DNA from 4 places in the Pantoea brenneri genome. Region 1 is predicted to be linked to each of the others. Evidence: predicted binding sites of a transcription regulator. Region 1 holds the regulator's gene; each other region holds the start of a gene.
The links. The regulator PurR, encoded in region 1, represses purine synthesis genes. The targets are predictions, from matches to a motif close to CANGCAAACGTTTGCNTG.

Region 1 (4,200 bases):
GCCAGAATGCTCAGGCTGTAGATCGCCAGCAGCCACGGCAGCAACTGTGCACCAGCAAAACGGTTGAGCAGGGCGCGGCAGCCGAAACCGCCAATCAGGAATGCAAAGGTTTGTGGCAGATAGCTCAGACCGATGTCGGCTGGCGTCAGGCCCAGATCGGCCAGAATAAACGGCGAGCCGGTCAGCCAGGCAAAAAAGCTGGCGGAACAGGCGGAGTAGATCAGCACGTTGCCACTGTAGACCCGCGACTTCAGCAGAGTGAAAAAGCCAGGCTGTGCGCCTTGCTCACCTTTGGCTTTACGGCTGGCCGGCAGACGCAGGGTAGTGAGGATCAAGGCCACGGCAATCAGCGTCAGCACCAGAAAAATAGACCGCCAGTGAAAATGGCTGATCAGCCAGGCGCCCAGCAACGGCGCCAGCGCTGGCGAGAGTGCCACCAGTGGCATAATGGTGGCGAACACCTTGTTGGCGCGCGCCGCCGGATAACGATCTACAACCAGCGCCTGCCAGCTAACGGCTGCGGCACAGACGCCGATCGCCTGAATAAAGCGCAGCGCCAGCATCAGATAGATATTATTGACCCACAGCATACCGGCGCAGCCGACGGCAAACAGCGCCAGACCGGCCAGCAATACCGGCTTGCGGCCGATGCGATCTGACAGCGGTCCCCAGAACAGCTGACCGCAGGCAAAGCCCGCCAGGAACAGGCTCATACTGGCGCTGATCAGGCCGGGTGAGGTGTTAAAAGTTTGCTGCATCGCGCCGAAGGCGGGCAGGTACATATCGGTGGCTAAAAAGCCCAGCATGCTCAGCAGAGCGAGATAAGGCATAAATCCTTTTGACGGTGACATCTGATTCTCATTTTGCAGGTTGAACGCGGCAGAGTGTAAAAGGTGCGTTTGCCGCTGTGAAACGCTAATATTTGCCGGTTGCTGTTAAAAAATTTGAAGGCAGATTATGTGGTCAGAATATGCATTAGAGGTGGTGGATGCGGTGGCGCGCGGTGGCAGCTTCAGCGCCGCGGCGCAGGAGCTGCATCGGGTGCCGTCTGCTATCAGCTATACCGTGCGTCAGCTGGAAACGTGGCTGGCGGTACCGCTGTTTGAGCGCCAGCATCGCGAGGTGGTATTAACCCCCGCTGGCGAGCATTTTGTCCGTGAAGGGCGCAGCGTTATCAAAAAAATGCTCGCCACCCGCCGCCAGTGTCAGCAGCTGGCTAACGGCTGGCGTGGACAGCTGAGTATTGCGGTCGACTGCATCGTCAAGCCGCAGCGCACCCGGCAGTTAGTCAAAGATTTTTACCGCCATTTCCCCGACATGGAGTTGCACATCAGTTATGAAGTGTTTAACGGCGTCTGGGATGCGCTGGCGGATGATCGGGTTGAAGTGGCCATCGGCGCCACTCAGGCGATACCGGTCGGCGGACGCTTTGCCTTTCGCGACATGGGGACGCTCAACTGGCGCTGCGTGGTGGCGAACCACCATCCGCTGACTGGCGTGAGTCAGATTGATGACGACACCCTGCGCAGCTGGCCGTCGCTGGTGCTGGAAGATACCTCACGCGCGCTGCCACGCCGGATGACGTGGACGCTCGACAATCAGCGTCGTCTGGTGGTGCCGGAATGGCAGACCGGCCTGGATTGCGTGCTGGCGGGATTGTGTGTGGCGATGGTGCCGGGGCATCTGGCGCGGCCATTACTGGACAGCGGAGCGCTGGTGGAGCTGACGTTGCCGGTTGCATTTCCGGACAGCCCCTGTTGCGTAAGCTGGGCGGAAGATCGCGCATCACCGGCGACGGGCTGGTTACTCAGCTATCTGGGTGATGCGCAAACGCTTAATCAGGAGTGGTTAAGCGAAGATTAACGGCGATAGTCGCGGAACGGACCGTCAGCCACGGAACGACGTTCAATCAGCGTCGGATGCACTTCGATGGTCTGAGAAACCTCTCGTTTACTGGTGATGCGGTCAAGCAGCATCTCCAGCGCTTTCTCACCCAGTTGTGCTTTTGGCTGATGCACGGTAGTCAGCGCAGGCGCGAAGTAGCGCGCGTTGCGCACATTGTCATATCCGATCACCGAAATGTCCTGCGGCACCCGCAAACCCATCTCATCGGCGGCGCAAATCGCGCCCATCGCCATGATATCACCACCACAGAACACCGCGGTCGGGCGCTGTTTCTGCGACAGGATCTGCTGCATCGCCTGATAGCCTGATTCCGGTTCGAAGTCGCCCTGCACGATCCATTCGGCACGCGGCTGAATGCCGGCTTCTTCCAGCGCCTTGAGGAAACCAGCATGACGTCCACCGCCGGTGTTGCGCTCCATCTGACCGGGAATCGCGCCAATCTCACGGTGACCGCGCTCAATCAGATAACGTCCGGCCAGATAGCCGCCCTGAAACGCATTATCCAGCACCGTGTCGGTGAAGTCGGCGCGTGACTCGCCCCAGTCCATCACCACCATCGGGATATTACGATTTTCTTCCAGCATCTTCAGCAGATCGTCCGGATACTCAGAGCACATCACCAGCAAACCATCGACGCGCTTCTGCGCCATCATGCTGAGATAGGCACGCTGCTTTTGCAGGTCGTTATGCGCATTGCCCAGAATCAGGGTGTAACCTTTGTCGAAGCAGTGATTCTCCACCGCCTCAATAATTTCAGCAAAGTAGGGCGCTTCGCTCGAGGTTGCCAGCAGGCCCAGCGTTTTGGTGTGATTCACTTTCAGGCTGCGCGCTACGGCGCTCGGCGAATAGTGCAGTTCCTGAATCGCCTGCCAGACGGCGTTGCGCGTCTCTTCAGCGACAAAACGCGTTTTGTTGATGACGTGCGAAACGGTGGTCGTTGAGACGCCGGCGCGTTTTGCCACATCTTTAATTGTTGCCATTAAAATCGGACTCCAGGGCTTATCTAACGCAATGATAAGCATAATGTTAAACGTTTGCGTCTGCTCAGGGTTTTCTCCGCAATTATGCAGCTTTTCTGGCCGGTAAACAGGCGTCTGGCGGGTAATGAGCGCCTGAAAAGGAGAGCAAACGGAACCGGGGCTGCGCGCGTTGCGCAACAAAGGCAGGATTCTAACAAGGCTGGACGGATAAAACGAGATTTTTACCGGCCCGTATGGGAAAATGGCTTATCCCTACAAAATGTGTGACTAAGGAGCGGTAAATGAGTACAGATTTGAAACTGGCCCTGATGACTACCGTCGGCTGTCTGCTGATGATTGTCGCCTTTAGCTTTACAGCTGTGCTGCACTAATGAAAAAGCCGGGCATCGCCCGGCTTTTCTCTGTCTGGTTATTCGCGTAGCGAATCCGCTTAACGAATGGTTTTCGGCGTCATCACCCGACGCGCGCCGATGTAGTGGCGCTGCCAGTAATCTTCACCCAGCGCACTGATCTGAATATCTTTGCCGGTGCGTGGCGACTGAATAAATTTGCCGTTGCCGAGATAAACCCCAACGTGATCGGCGGTGCCGCGACCATTAATCCGGAAGAAGACTAAATCGCCTTTCTCCAGCGACTCACGTTTTACCGGCGCGGCGTCGCGCAGGTGGTACATCTCATTGGCGGTACGCGGGATCTTAAATTTAACCAGATCTTTATAGGCGTACCACACCAGACCGCTGCAGTCGAAACCGGTGTGCGGTGAGGTGCCGCCCCACTGATAGGGTTTACCCAGCTGGCCCATCAACTTGGTCATCGCCGTCTCGCGCGCCTTCTGGTAGCGCTGGCGATGTGACTTGCTCATTTTAATGGTGCCGGTGTCACCGCTGTCATTGCTGCTGGCGTCAGCCGTTTTAAGCAGACGCTGATGGCCGTAGCGTTTCTTACTGGCGGTTTTGAGCAGGGTTTTGCTTTTCTTTGCGGGAAGATGACTGGCGGTGAGTTCGCTTTTTTTCTGTTTTTTGAGTTTGAGCTTCTGGACCGGGCTGACGCGTGTTTTCTTCGCCGACGTTTTCAACGGGCGACGCTTGCGGCGCTCATCTTCGCGCGCACTCTTTTTCTCTGCTTTATGCGAACTGACATTCACCGGCGCCTGCGGGGAAGCAGAAGCGATGTTGAAGAACAGTTGCGCAAAGGCAAGGATGAAAAGCGTAATGATTAAACGCATAGTCCGGTTTTAGTTAAGTTGTCAGGGCCACTACGCACCGCGACAAAGTTGGGAAAAATCTGATCCAGGATCAGCGCCGAAGCCATTCTA
Region 2 (4,200 bases), on a different contig from region 1:
GCAAAGGGGTGCCGTCATCCGGTGCACGCTGAGCCAGTTGCTTCGCCAGCTGCTTTAACGGACGTAATTCCGACCAGACCAGGCTGATGAGCAGCAGCAGCATAAAAGGCAGCGCGATCAGCCAGGGTAATACGCTGGCCTGCATCAAATCTCCGGCCATCTCATCGCGATATTCCCTCTCCTGACCGACCACCACGCGAAACTGTTTGTCTGGTGTGGTCAGCCAGACAAAACGCCAGCGGTCATCATCATTGGTGAGCTGGCCATCATGAAAACCCTGGTAGTCCGCTTCAAACGGCAGGTATCTGCCATTATCACCATCGTTGAGCACCTGCCGGCCATCATGGGTGAAGACAGCAAACGCCAGCGCGTCATCATCCTGATCGCCACGGTGGTGCCGCAGCAGCTGTCGGGTTTTTGGCAGGGACGGTGTATCTAGCGAGGCGTAATCGAGGGTCAGCAGGCGCTTGGCCAGCAGCATCTGTTGGGTATCGAACAGCTCATTAATGGTGTCACGCGTCTGATGCCATGCACTGAGGCTGGCGCTGGCCCAGCAGATGCCCAGCAGCAGCACAAAACCGATGCCAAGCCGCAGAAACAGACTTACCGATCGCATTCTGTCGCTCCCAGGGTATAACCCACGCCGTGCAGAGTGCGGATAAACTGGCTGCCGAGTTTCTTACGCAGGTGATGAATATGCACTTCCACCGCATTGCTGGAGACGTCGGCGTCCCAGCTATACAGTTTTTCCTCCAGCTGGCTGCGGGTTAGCACCCGGCCAGGGTTGCGCATAAACAGCTCCAGCAGCGCCAGTTCCCGACTTTTCAGCTCAATCGCCTGGCCGTCGCAGGTAACGCTGTGGCTGTCGGGCTTCAGGACCACGTTGCCATGACGCAGCTCTGGCTGTAGCTGACCATGCCGGCGACGGATCAGCGCCTGTAAGCGAGCAGCTACTTCGGTCAGAGCGAACGGTTTGCAGAGATAATCATCCGCGCCCATCTGCAGCCCTTCAACTCGCTGATCGAGCGCATCACGCGCCGTCAGGATCAGCACCGGTACATCCTGCCCTTGCTGACGCCACTGTCGCAGGATATCCAGTCCGTCCCGTTCGGGCAGTGACAGATCGAGGATCACCGCATCCCACGGCGCGGCGTTTAACGCCTGAAATCCGGCCTCGCCGGAGGTAAACCAGTCGACGCTAAATCCCAGCTTACCCAGTCCCGCTTTAATCCCGTCGCCAATTAAGCGATCGTCTTCTATCAGTAAAATACGCATCATTTCTCCCTGCGGTGATAGCGCTTTATACGAAGCAGACTGCCGCTTGTACAGCGCATTTCGGCGAAAATGGCTTATTTTTGCTTCTTAAGAAGCTGTTAAGAACCTTATGGTCAACTAGGCTCAACAAAACGAAACACATCATGGAAAAGAGGTGACAAAATGAAAAAGCACGCTGCAATTTTAGCTGTCGTTATGCTGGCTTCTGCCCCGGTTTTTGCTGCTCAGCAAGGCGGCTTTGTCGACCCCAATGCCCCGGCGGCGCAGGTTCAGACCCGACAGGGTGGTTTCAGCGCTGACCACACCAGTGTGGTGACGGTGAAGCAGGCGGAAGAGATGAAGGATGACAGCTGGATTACCGTACGCGGTAAGCTGGAAAAACAGATCGGCGATGAAGATTATCTGTTCCGCGATCAGACCGGTACGATGAAAGTCGAAATCGACCATAAGCACTGGAACGGCCAGACTATCTCGCCAAAAGATACCGTTGAGCTGACCGGTGAGCTGGATAAAGATTTCAACAGCATCGAAATGGACGTTAAACAGGTTAAGAAACTGCCTTAATCGTCCACTACGGGACCGCATCAGCGGTCCTTTTTTCTGCCCTGCTGCCCGCCTTAATTCAAATTTCCCGCCGCGTAAGCGAAACGTTTCGATAGCGATCACAAATTTCAGCTTCGCCGATTGAGTTGCTGGCGGCTTTTCATACACTCCTGTCAGCGAAACGTTTCGCTGTGGAGTGAAAAATGAAAAAAGGTCGCTTGTTAAACGCTGAACTCTCTCATGTGATTGCCCGCCTGGGACACACAGATACGCTGACGATTGCCGATGCCGGTTTGCCGATCCCGGCAGGACCGCAACGCATCGATTTAGCCCTGATACCGGGTACGCCCGATTTTATCGCGGTGGTAAAGGCCGTCACGCTTGAGATGCAGGTAGAAAGCGCCCTGATCGCGGAGGAGATTAAGCAGCACAATCCGCAGCTCCATAGCGCACTGCTCGCCGTGCTCGAAGCCTTGCAACAGCACCAGGGAAATACCATCACCATCCGCTACACCAGCCATGATCAATTCAAACAACAAACGCAGCGCAGTCAGGCGGTCATTCGCAGCGGAGAGTGTTCTCCGTTTGCGAATGTCATCCTCAGCGCCGGTGTGACCTTCTGAGGCCGCTATGCAACCTTTACTGCAGCTCAACGGCATTGAAAAATCGTTCCCTGGGGTAAAAGCCCTGAAGGGTGCCTCACTGAATGTCCGGGCAGGACGCGTCATGGCGCTGGTGGGTGAAAACGGCGCCGGCAAATCTACCATGATGAAAGTGCTGACCGGGATATATCAGTTCGACGCCGGTTCGCTGCACTGGCTCGGCAAAGAGACCCGTTTCAATGGCCCTAAAGCGTCACAGGAAGCGGGCATCGGCATTATTCATCAGGAACTGAACCTGATCCCCCAGTTAACCGTGGCGGAGAATATTTTTCTCGGTCGCGAATTTGTTAACCGCTTTGGCCGCATCCAGTGGGCGCGCATGTATGCCGAAGCGGATGCGTTACTTAAGCGGCTTAATCTGCGCTTCAACAGCCACAAGCTGGTCGGCGATCTGTCGATTGGCGATCAGCAAATGGTCGAAATTGCCAAAGTGCTGAGCTTTGAGTCGCAGGTGATCATCATGGATGAGCCGACCGATGCGCTGACGGATACCGAAACGCTGTCGCTGTTCCGGGTGATCAACGAACTGAAAGCGCAGGGCTGCGGCATCGTCTATATCTCACATCGTATGAAAGAGATCTTTGAGATCTGCGATGACGTCACGGTGTTCCGTGACGGCCAGTTTATTGCCGAGCGTCCGGTCAGCGAACTGACCGAAGAGAGCCTGATCGAAATGATGGTCGGTCGCAAACTGGAAGATCAGTATCCTCATCTGGATCAGGCGCCAGGCGAGGTGCGGCTGAAAGTCGATAACGTCAGCGGTCCCGGCGTGCATAACGTCAGCTTCAGCCTGCGCAAAGGTGAAATTCTGGGCATCTCCGGACTGATGGGCGCGGGCCGTACCGAACTGATGAAAGTGCTGTATGGCGCGTTGCCGCGTTATCAGGGCAGCCTGTGGCTCAGCGGTCGGGAAGTGGTGACGCGTTCGCCGCAGGATGGGCTGGCTAACGGCATCGTCTATATCTCGGAAGATCGTAAGCGTGACGGCCTGGTGCTGGGCATGTCGGTCAAAGAGAACATGTCGCTGACCGCGCTGCGCTATTTCAGTCACGGCGGCGGCACGCTGAAGCATGCGGCTGAGCAGCTGGCGGTGGGTGACTTTATCCGGCTGTTCAACGTGAAAACCCCCTCTATGGCGCAGCCGATCGGGCTGCTTTCCGGCGGCAATCAGCAGAAAGTGGCGATTGCCCGCGGCCTGATGACCCGTCCCAACGTGCTGATTCTTGATGAGCCAACCCGTGGCGTCGATGTTGGCGCGAAAAAAGAGATCTACCAGCTGATTAACCAGTTCAAAGCCGAAGGGCTGAGCATCATCCTGGTCTCTTCTGAAATGCCGGAAGTATTAGGAATGAGTGACCGCATCCTGGTGATGCATGAAGGCCGTTTAAGCGGCGAATTTACCCGTGAAGAAGCCACTCAGGAGAGCCTGATGGCCGCCGCCGTAGGCAAGCAACACAGCGAGGATTTAGTGGTATGACGACCCAATCTTTACCTGCCAGCCGTCGCTGGTTTAGCAAAAGCTGGTTACTGGAACAAAAGTCGCTGATTGCGCTGATGGTGTTAATTGCCGTGGTGGCGAGTCAGAGCCCGAACTTCTTTACCGTAGCCAACCTGTTCAACATTCTGCAGCAGACCTCGGTGAACGCCATTATGGCGGTTGGCATGACGCTGGTGATTCTGACCTCAGGTATCGATCTCTCGGTGGGCTCGCTGCTGGCGC
Region 3 (4,200 bases), 340 kb from region 1:
CCCGGGATCGCCGCACAAAGCCACCCGGGATGGGTTGACGCCTCTGTGAGAGAAAGTTATGGTTCGGCCTGTGCGCTTTTTGCACATTTCTATGGCTTCACTCTCAGGTAATACGGTTAATGTCTACTATTGATTCTTTTCGTCGCAAGCTACTGCTTTGCGGAAGTGCTGCCGCCGGACTGGCATTATTGCCAGCTTCTGCAAGGGCTTCACTTTCAACTTCTCGCCCGCGGGTATTAACACTTAACAACCTTCACACGGGTGAAACCCTTAAAACTGAATTTTTTAATGGTAAGAGTTACGACAGGGATGAGTTATCACGTTTAAATCATTTTTTCCGTGACTATCGCGCCAATAAAGTGAAAAGCATCGACCCCCATCTGTTCGACCAGATTTTCCGTCTGCAGGCGCTGCTGGAAACCCGTAAGCCAGTACAATTGGTTTCCGGTTATCGCTCACTGGCTACTAATAATATGTTGCGTGAAAGCGGGCCTGGCGTGGCAAAACACAGCTACCACACCAAAGGTCAGGCGATGGATTTTCACATTGAAGGCGTGACCTTAGCCAATGTACGCAAAGCGGTGTTATCTCTGCGCGCGGGTGGTGTAGGATATTATCCTCGCAGCAACTTTGTGCACATTGATACCGGGCCGATCAGGCACTGGTAACGACGCCGGCAACGCTGCGTGAGCCGGTCATGGAGCGTTATGAATTACCATATTATTCCTGTTACAGCCTTTGCTCAGAACTGCTCGGTTATCTGGTGCGATACCACCGGGGAGTCGGCGCTGGTCGATCCGGGCGGTGATGCCGAACGTATCAAACAAACGCTGGAACAACACAAACTGAAACCCGCGCAGATTCTGCTCACCCATGGACATCTCGATCATGTCGGGGCAGCGGTCGAACTCGCGGCGTTTTATCAGGTGCCCATCGTCGGACCGCAGAAACGCGATGCTTTCTGGCTGGAAGCGCTTCCGACGCAGAGCCGAATGTTCGGGCTGGAAGAGTGTGCGCCTTTCACGCCGGATCGCTGGCTGGAAGAGGGTGACAGCGTGCAGGTAGGGTTAGTCTCGCTGGAAGTATTGCACTGTCCGGGCCATTCGCCGGGTCATGTGGTGTTCTTTGATCGTCAGGGACGCTTACTGATCTCAGGTGATGTGATTTTCAACGGCGGTGTTGGTCGCACTGATTTCCCGCAGGGCGATCATCAGCAGCTAATTGATGCCATCCGGACAAAATTACTGCCGCTGGGCGATGATGTGACTTTCGTGCCGGGACACGGTCCGATTTCAACGCTGGGGCGTGAACGGATCAGCAATCCTTTTCTGCAATAAAAAATGGGCCGGCTGGCCCATTTTTTCATCACGATTACAGCACCGCGACAATCGCCTCACACAGCGCCGACATATTGTCTGGCGTCATGCCCGCAACGTTTACCCGTCCTGAATTAACCGCATAGACCGCAAACTCTTCGCGCAGACGAATTACCTGATCTTTAGTCAGGCCGCTAAATGAGAACATCCCGTTCTGCCGGATGATGAAGCTGAAGTCACGTTGCGCACCTTTCTCTGCCAGGGTATTGACGAACAGCTGGCGCATACGCTGAATACGCTGGCGCATGTCTGACAGCTCCTGCTCCCAGATGGTACGCAGTGCATCATTACCGAGGATGGTGGCAACCACGGCCGCACCGTGAGCTGGCGGATTGGAATAGTTGGCGCGGATAGTGTACTTCACCTGACTGAAGGCGGTATCAGCCACGTTGGCATCAGCGGCCACCAGCGTAATGGCCCCGACGCGCTCGTTATACAAACCAAAGTTCTTAGAATAAGAGCTGGCGACAATCAGTTCCTGATGCGACGCGGCAAAAATACGCAGTCCTTCAGCATCTTCCTCAAGGCCACGGGCGAAGCCCTGATAGGCAAAGTCAAACAACGGTAACCAGCCGCCAGCCTGCGACAGCTGCGCCAGTTGCTGCCACTGTTCGGCCGTTGGATCGATACCGGTTGGATTATGGCAGCAGCCGTGGAACAGCACCACGTCGCCCGCCTGTACCTGTTTCAGCGACGCCAGCAGGCCTTCAAAATCGAGCGTGTGATTTTCCGCATCGTAATACTGGTATTCACACACCTCAAGACCGGCAGCATTGAACACATTTTTGTGGTTCGGCCAGCTGGGATTGCTGACCCATACCCGTTTCACGCTGGTCTGAGTGGCAAGGAAATCCGCCGCAACGCGCAGCGCACCAGTACCGCCCGGGGTTTGTGCTGTCCGCGCACGACCGGCGGTAATCAGCGTGCTCTGGTTGCCAAACAACAGCGCCTGGGTACAGCGTGCAAAATCAGCCAGACCATCAATGCTGAGATAGTTTTTGGTGGTTTCGTTTTCCAGCAGGTACTGTTCGGCTTTCTTAACGCTGGTCAGCACCGGGGTCTTGCCGGTTTCGTCTTTATAGACGCCGATACCCAGGTTAATTTTGTTAGGGCGGTCGTCAGCGCGAAACAGATCGGCCAGCCCAAGAATGGGATCGGCGGGTGCAGCAGAGATCGATTCAAACATGAGTCAGGTCCAGTAGCGGGAACGTTAGCAAAATGAGTTCTCAGGTTAGCGTCAGGCCAGGCAAAAGCCAACCGTTTGCGAGACTTATTGATACATTTTGCGCGCCTGCTTCCGCTCTGACCGCAGTCAGTGGAGCATCAATGAGGAAAGGAGCGGAAGAAAGAGGTTATCACCGGATAACAGACATAAAAAAACGGGGCCGATGGCCCCGTCTTTAAACATCTTCTGACAGCGAGATTAGAACTGGTAAACCAGGCCAACCGCTACAGTATCATCAGTGTTCAGACCCAGACGGTTGTCGTCATCCAGCTGGTTGATCTGATAGTCCACATAGGTAGACATGTTTTTGTTGAAGTAGTAGGTTGCGCCGATATCAATGTATTTGATCAGGTCAGCATCGCCCACGCCTTCGATATCTTTGCCTTTAGACTGAACGTAGGCGATAGATGGACGCAGACCGAAGTCGAACTGATACTGTGCAACCAGTTCAATGTTCTGTGCTTTGTTGGCAAAGCCCGCTACAGAGAATTTGTCTCCGTTTGCCAGCGTACCGGTAGCGGTAACTGGGGTTGAGTTACGCGTTTCACCGTACATTGCAGCCAGGTAAACATTGTTTGCATCATACTTGATAGCGGTTGCCCAGTTCTCAGCACGTTTGCCCGCGCCCTGACCTGTGGTAGTGGTGACGCCATCGCCGCCAGCAGCAGGAGTAATAGTGGTACGTGCGCCAGCAGCCTGGTCGTTAGTACGATCGCTGCTGCTATAGGCACCCACGATACCCAGACCAATTGGTGAGGTATAAGAGGTTGATAAGCCCCAGCCGTCGCCGTTAGCACGACGCAGGTCGCTACGCTCGTTTTTGCCCTGGTACTGAGCGGCAAAGTCCCAGCCATCTACCAGGCCAAAGAAGTTGGTGTTGCGGTAGGTCAACAGGCCGGTGCTACGACCGTTCATGAAGTTATCTGAGTAGCCTGAGTCGCCACCGAATTCTGGCAGCATATCGGTCCAGCCGATTGCATCGTAAACCACACCGTAGTTACGGCCGTAGTCGATTGAGCCAGCATCACCGAATTTCAGACCAGCAAAGCCCAGACGGGTTTTGTTGCCATTCTGTGCGTCAGAACCTTCAGAGTTGTTGGCCTGAACGTTGTATTCCCACTGGCCGTAACCGGTCAGCTGGTCGTTAATCTGAGTTTCACCCTTGAAGCCGAAGCGAACGTAAGATTTGTCGCCATTGTTGCCATCGTTATCGGCAGCATCGTTATCAGAGAAGTAGTGCAGGCCAACGGCTTTACCGTACAGGTCCAGTTTGTTGCCGTCTTTATTATAAATTTCGGCTGCGTTTGCTGCGCCTGCGGCTAACAGAGCAGGGATAACCACTGCAAGAATATTGCGCTTCATCATTATTCATTACCCTCGTTGGAGTTATTTGTACACCTGCCACTGCCGTCAAGAAACCTTTACGGGAACCTTGAAAGAAGTTTGGTGTCTTCCTGTGTCTGCACGCATCTTTCCATCCCCCCAGCCTTAATTCTACCTCGAAAATGCTACGAAACTCGTAATCTGGTTTCAAAAGGAAAATATGTATTACAAAATGTAAAAAACACGGAACTTTGTGAGAGAACTCAAAATTTACAA
Region 4 (4,200 bases), 1.2 Mb from region 1:
ACTGGACGCCAGCGATTTTAAAGAGTAGCGTGCGCCGCAATCCCGCCAGGGCAAAGCGTGATCCGCATGGCGGATATTCGCTGCCCGGCCGCGCCAGCAACATTTATACTTGATAAACCCTTCCGACCACGGAGGGAGAGAGAAAAGGGTCTGACATGAAAAAGATTGATGCGATTATCAAACCATTCAAACTCGATGATGTACGTGAAGCCTTAGCTGAAGTCGGCATCACCGGCATGACCGTGAGTGAAGTGAAAGGGTTCGGCCGCCAGAAAGGCCATACCGAACTCTATCGTGGCGCAGAGTATATGGTCGACTTTCTGCCGAAAGTAAAAATTGAGATGGTGGTCGGCGACGATATCGTTGATACCTGTGTTGAAACCATCATGCGCACTGCGCAGACCGGTAAAATCGGTGACGGTAAAATCTTTGTCTTTGACGTGGCGCGTGTGGTGCGCATTCGTACGGGCGAAGAGGATGAAGAGGCGATCTGAGTTCGCCGGATTAAAAAAGCCCGCTGCGATGCGGGCTTTTTTTATGGTGCAATCACATGCCTTTATGCGGACCGAACAGTTCGTAATGGATGCGCGCGTCCTCAACGCCAGCATCACGCAGCTGCGCCACCACATGCTGCATAAAGCCCAGCGGACCACACAGGTAGAACTGTGTCTGCGGTGACTGTAAACGTGCCGCCATCGCCGTCACGTCCATCAGGCCCTGCGCATCATAGGCGCCGGCATCCTGCGGGGCAGGCTGACGATACCAGACCTGCGAAACGAAATCGCTGAGCTGTGCGCCGGTCGCTTTTACTTCATCAGCAAAGGCGTGCTGCTCGCCATTTTCCGCGGCGTGCAGCCAGCTTACCGCAGCAGGATGCTGCTGCGCGGCCAGCGCATGCAGCATGGCCAGCATCGGGGTCTGACCGACGCCAGCCGAGATCAGCGCTACCGGCGTTTCAGCCTCAGTCTGCAGGAAGAAGTCACCGTGCGGCGCAGCCAGCTGCACTTCATCGCCCACCTGACCATACTGATGCAGCCAGCCAGAAACCGTGCCTTTGTCCTCACGCTTCACCGCAATGCGGTAATCTTTACCGTTACTCAGGTTGGTCAGGGAATACTGGCGAATCTGATGATGTTCGAAACTGGCGGGCTGCAGGTGCACCGTCAGGTACTGGCCCGGCTCAAACGCGGCCACCGGTCCGCCATCGACCGGCGTAAAAGTGAAGCTTTTGATTACCGCGCTCTGTTGCTCAATCGCGCTGATGCGGAAGGCGCGGGTCCCCCGCCAGCCGCCCGTTTGCTGTTCCGAGGCCTGATAAATCTGCTCTTCACGCTGGATAAACACCTCTGCCAGCACGCCGTAAGCCCGGCCCCAGGCCGCCAGCACCTCTTCACCCGGATCCAGCAGCTCTTTGATAGTTGCCAGTAAATTTTCGCCGACGATGGCGTACTGATCAGGCTGAATATTCAGGCTGGTATGCTTCTGGGCAATTTTTTCCACCGCCGGCAGCAGCACCGCCAGATTTTCCAGGTTGGCACCGTAGGCGCAAATTGCATTAAACAGCGCTTCACGCTGATCGCCATTGCGCTGGTTATTCATGTTGAAGACGTTTTTGAGTTCGGGATGGTGCGACAACATGCGGTCATAAAAGTGGGCGGTGAGTTTCGGACCGCAGGCCGCAATGGCGGGCAGGGTCGATTTAACGGTCGCGATGGTTTGCGCATCAAGCATAGGAGGAACCTCACATGTAAAGTTGCATTTTAAATACATCTTATAGCCATGCCGGCTGCGCTGTAAATAACCGCTTTAACTTTCTGATCGCCTGGCAAGCCGCGTATGGCCGCTGGATGAGGAAATCTCCGTCACATCCTGAAGAAAAATCGTGGCGCAGTCTGACCAGAAAAAAGCGTAAAAATCCCGTGCCGCTGCATAGCCAATCGTTTGCGTAAAAAGAGGGGATTCACCCTACCTTCACCTGATAAAACGGTTTACACTGTGGGCCTTCGCCCCGGTGGGGCTTAAACTGCCGTTAAAAAAGTTAGCTGAGTCAGGAGATGCGGATGTTAAAGCGTGATATGAACATTGCCGATTATGATGCCGAGTTGTGGCAGGCGATGGAGCAAGAGAAAGTGCGTCAGGAAGAGCACATCGAACTGATTGCTTCTGAAAACTACACCAGCCCGCGCGTTATGCAGGCGCAAGGTTCGCAGCTCACCAACAAATACGCCGAAGGCTATCCAGGCAAACGCTACTACGGCGGTTGTGAATATGTTGATATCGTTGAGCAATTAGCGATTGACCGCGCTAAACAGCTGTTTGGCGCTGATTACGCTAACGTGCAGCCACATTCAGGTTCTCAGGCGAACTTCGCGGTTTATACCGCGCTGCTGCAGCCGGGCGATACCATCCTTGGCATGAACCTGGCCCACGGCGGACACCTGACCCACGGCTCACCGGTTAACCTTTCTGGCAAACTCTACAACGTAGTCGCTTACGGCATCGATGAAACCGGCAAGATCGACTACGACGAGCTGGCTGAACTGGCCAAAACGCATAAGCCAAAAATGATTGTCGGCGGTTTCTCTGCCTATTCCGGCGTATGTGACTGGGCAAAAATGCGTGAAATCGCCGATAGCGTGGGCGCATGGCTGTTCGTTGATATGGCGCACGTTGCCGGTCTGATTGCCGCTGACGTCTACCCAAGCCCGGTGCCGCATGCGCACATCGTGACCTCGACCACCCACAAAACGCTGGCGGGTCCGCGCGGCGGGATCATCCTGGCGAAAAACGGTGACGAAGAGCTGTATAAAAAACTGAACTCCGCAGTGTTCCCGGGTGGACAGGGCGGTCCTCTGATGCACGTGATCGCCGGTAAAGCGGTGGCGTTCAAAGAGGCGATGGAGCCGGAATTCAAAACCTATCAGCAGCAGGTCGCGAAAAATGCCAAAGCGATGGTCGAGGTGCTGATCGCACGCGGCTACAACATCGTCTCTGGCGGCACCCATAACCATCTGTTCCTGATCGATCTGGTGAGCAAAAACCTGACCGGTAAAGAAGCCGATGCGGCGCTGGGCCGTGCTAACATCACGGTAAATAAAAACAGCGTCCCGAACGATCCGAAGAGCCCGTTTGTCACCTCGGGTATTCGTATCGGTACGCCAGCCGTTACGCGTCGTGGCTTCAACGAAGCGGACGTACGTGAACTGGCGGGCTGGATTGCTGACGTGCTGGATAATATCAACGACGAAGCGACCATTGAGCGCACCAAACAGAAAGTGCTGGAAATCTGCAGCCGTCTGCCGGTCTATGCTTAAGCGTTAACTTGTTGTGTAACCGCATAAAAAGGATGGCATCAGCCATCCTTTTTTATTGCCTGAGGTGCGGCGCTCTGCCAGAGTAGCGCCGACTCTTGCTGCCAGGCAGCACACTTGCTGGAGGGAATATGGCAATCGGCTCCGCCAGATGGCTCGGATTGGGCTACTTCACTTACTTCTTCTGTTACGGCATCTACCTGCCTTTCTGGGGCGTATGGCTCAAAGGCACCGGCCTTGATGCGGAAAAAATCGGTCTGCTGCTGGGATGTGGCATGGTGGCGCGCTTTGTCGGCAGCCTGCTTATCGCCTCGCAGGTAAAAAATCCGGCACAGTTAATTACCGCACTTCGCCTGCTGGCGCTGATGACCTGCCTGTTCGCCATTGGCTACTGGGTCGGGCAGCAGTGGATGTGGCTGCTGGCGGTGATGATTGGCTTTAACCTGTTTTTCTCGCCGCTGGTGCCGCTCAGTGATGCGCTTGCCGCCACCTGGACGCAGCAGATTGGCCTGGCTTACGGTCCGGTACGGCTGTGGGGATCGCTGGCATTTGTGATCAGTTCGGCGCTGACCGGGGTGCTGGTCAGCGCTTACTCTTCGCAGGCAATTTTGTTGTTACTGTCGGTGGGGGCGCTCAGCATGCTGGCCGGGATGATGCTCACCCCAGCCACCCATCCGCAGGGGAATGAGCGGCAGGGCGCAACAGGCGGTGGCTGGCCGGTCTGGCGTGACCTGCTGCGTGAGAATGCGGTCTGGCGTTTTATGCTGTGCGTGACGCTGCTGCAGGGGGCGCATGCCGCCTATTACGGCTTCAGTGCTATCTGGTGGCAGGAGAGCGGCTATTCGGCCTCAACGGTGGGCTATCTCTGGTCGCTGGGCGTGGTGGCGGA

Region 2: rbsD (D-ribose pyranase) is a predicted target of PurR. The motif match lies at 1,993-2,010, and genes of this name have one in related genera.
Region 3: AABB92_RS07945 (amino acid aminotransferase) is a predicted target of PurR. The motif match lies at 2,627-2,644, and genes of this name have one in related genera.
Region 4: glyA (serine hydroxymethyltransferase) is a predicted target of PurR. The motif match lies at 1,931-1,948, and genes of this name have one in related genera.

The regions. Positions count from the first base shown of each region.
Region 1 covers NZ_JBCGBG010000001.1:1,348,346-1,352,545, reverse strand. Annotated here, with positions in the region: gene punC (purine nucleoside transporter PunC) at 1-851, opposite strand, end outside; gene punR (DNA-binding transcriptional activator PunR) at 958-1,863, shown strand; gene purR (HTH-type transcriptional repressor PurR) at 1,860-2,885, opposite strand; gene cydH (cytochrome bd-I oxidase subunit CydH) at 3,167-3,256, shown strand; gene AABB92_RS06285 (C40 family peptidase) at 3,316-4,110, opposite strand.
Region 2 covers NZ_JBCGBG010000006.1:223,346-227,545, forward strand. Annotated here, with positions in the region: gene qseC (quorum sensing histidine kinase QseC) at 1-616, opposite strand, end outside; gene qseB (quorum sensing response regulator transcription factor QseB) at 604-1,275, opposite strand; gene AABB92_RS19470 (YgiW/YdeI family stress tolerance OB fold protein) at 1,438-1,839, shown strand; gene rbsD (D-ribose pyranase) at 2,022-2,441, shown strand; gene rbsA (ribose ABC transporter ATP-binding protein RbsA) at 2,449-3,957, shown strand; gene rbsC (ribose ABC transporter permease) at 3,954-4,200, shown strand, end outside.
Region 3 covers NZ_JBCGBG010000001.1:1,688,779-1,692,978, reverse strand. Annotated here, with positions in the region: gene mepK (peptidoglycan L,D-endopeptidase MepK) at 120-668, shown strand; gene AABB92_RS07950 (MBL fold metallo-hydrolase) at 708-1,337, shown strand; gene AABB92_RS07945 (amino acid aminotransferase) at 1,372-2,562, opposite strand; gene ompF (porin OmpF) at 2,800-3,966, opposite strand.
Region 4 covers NZ_JBCGBG010000001.1:116,795-120,994, forward strand. Annotated here, with positions in the region: gene glrR (two-component system response regulator GlrR) at 1-28, shown strand, start outside; gene glnB (nitrogen regulatory protein P-II) at 156-494, shown strand; gene hmpA (NO-inducible flavohemoprotein) at 547-1,731, opposite strand; gene glyA (serine hydroxymethyltransferase) at 2,061-3,314, shown strand; gene AABB92_RS00590 (3-phenylpropionate MFS transporter) at 3,443-4,200, shown strand, end outside.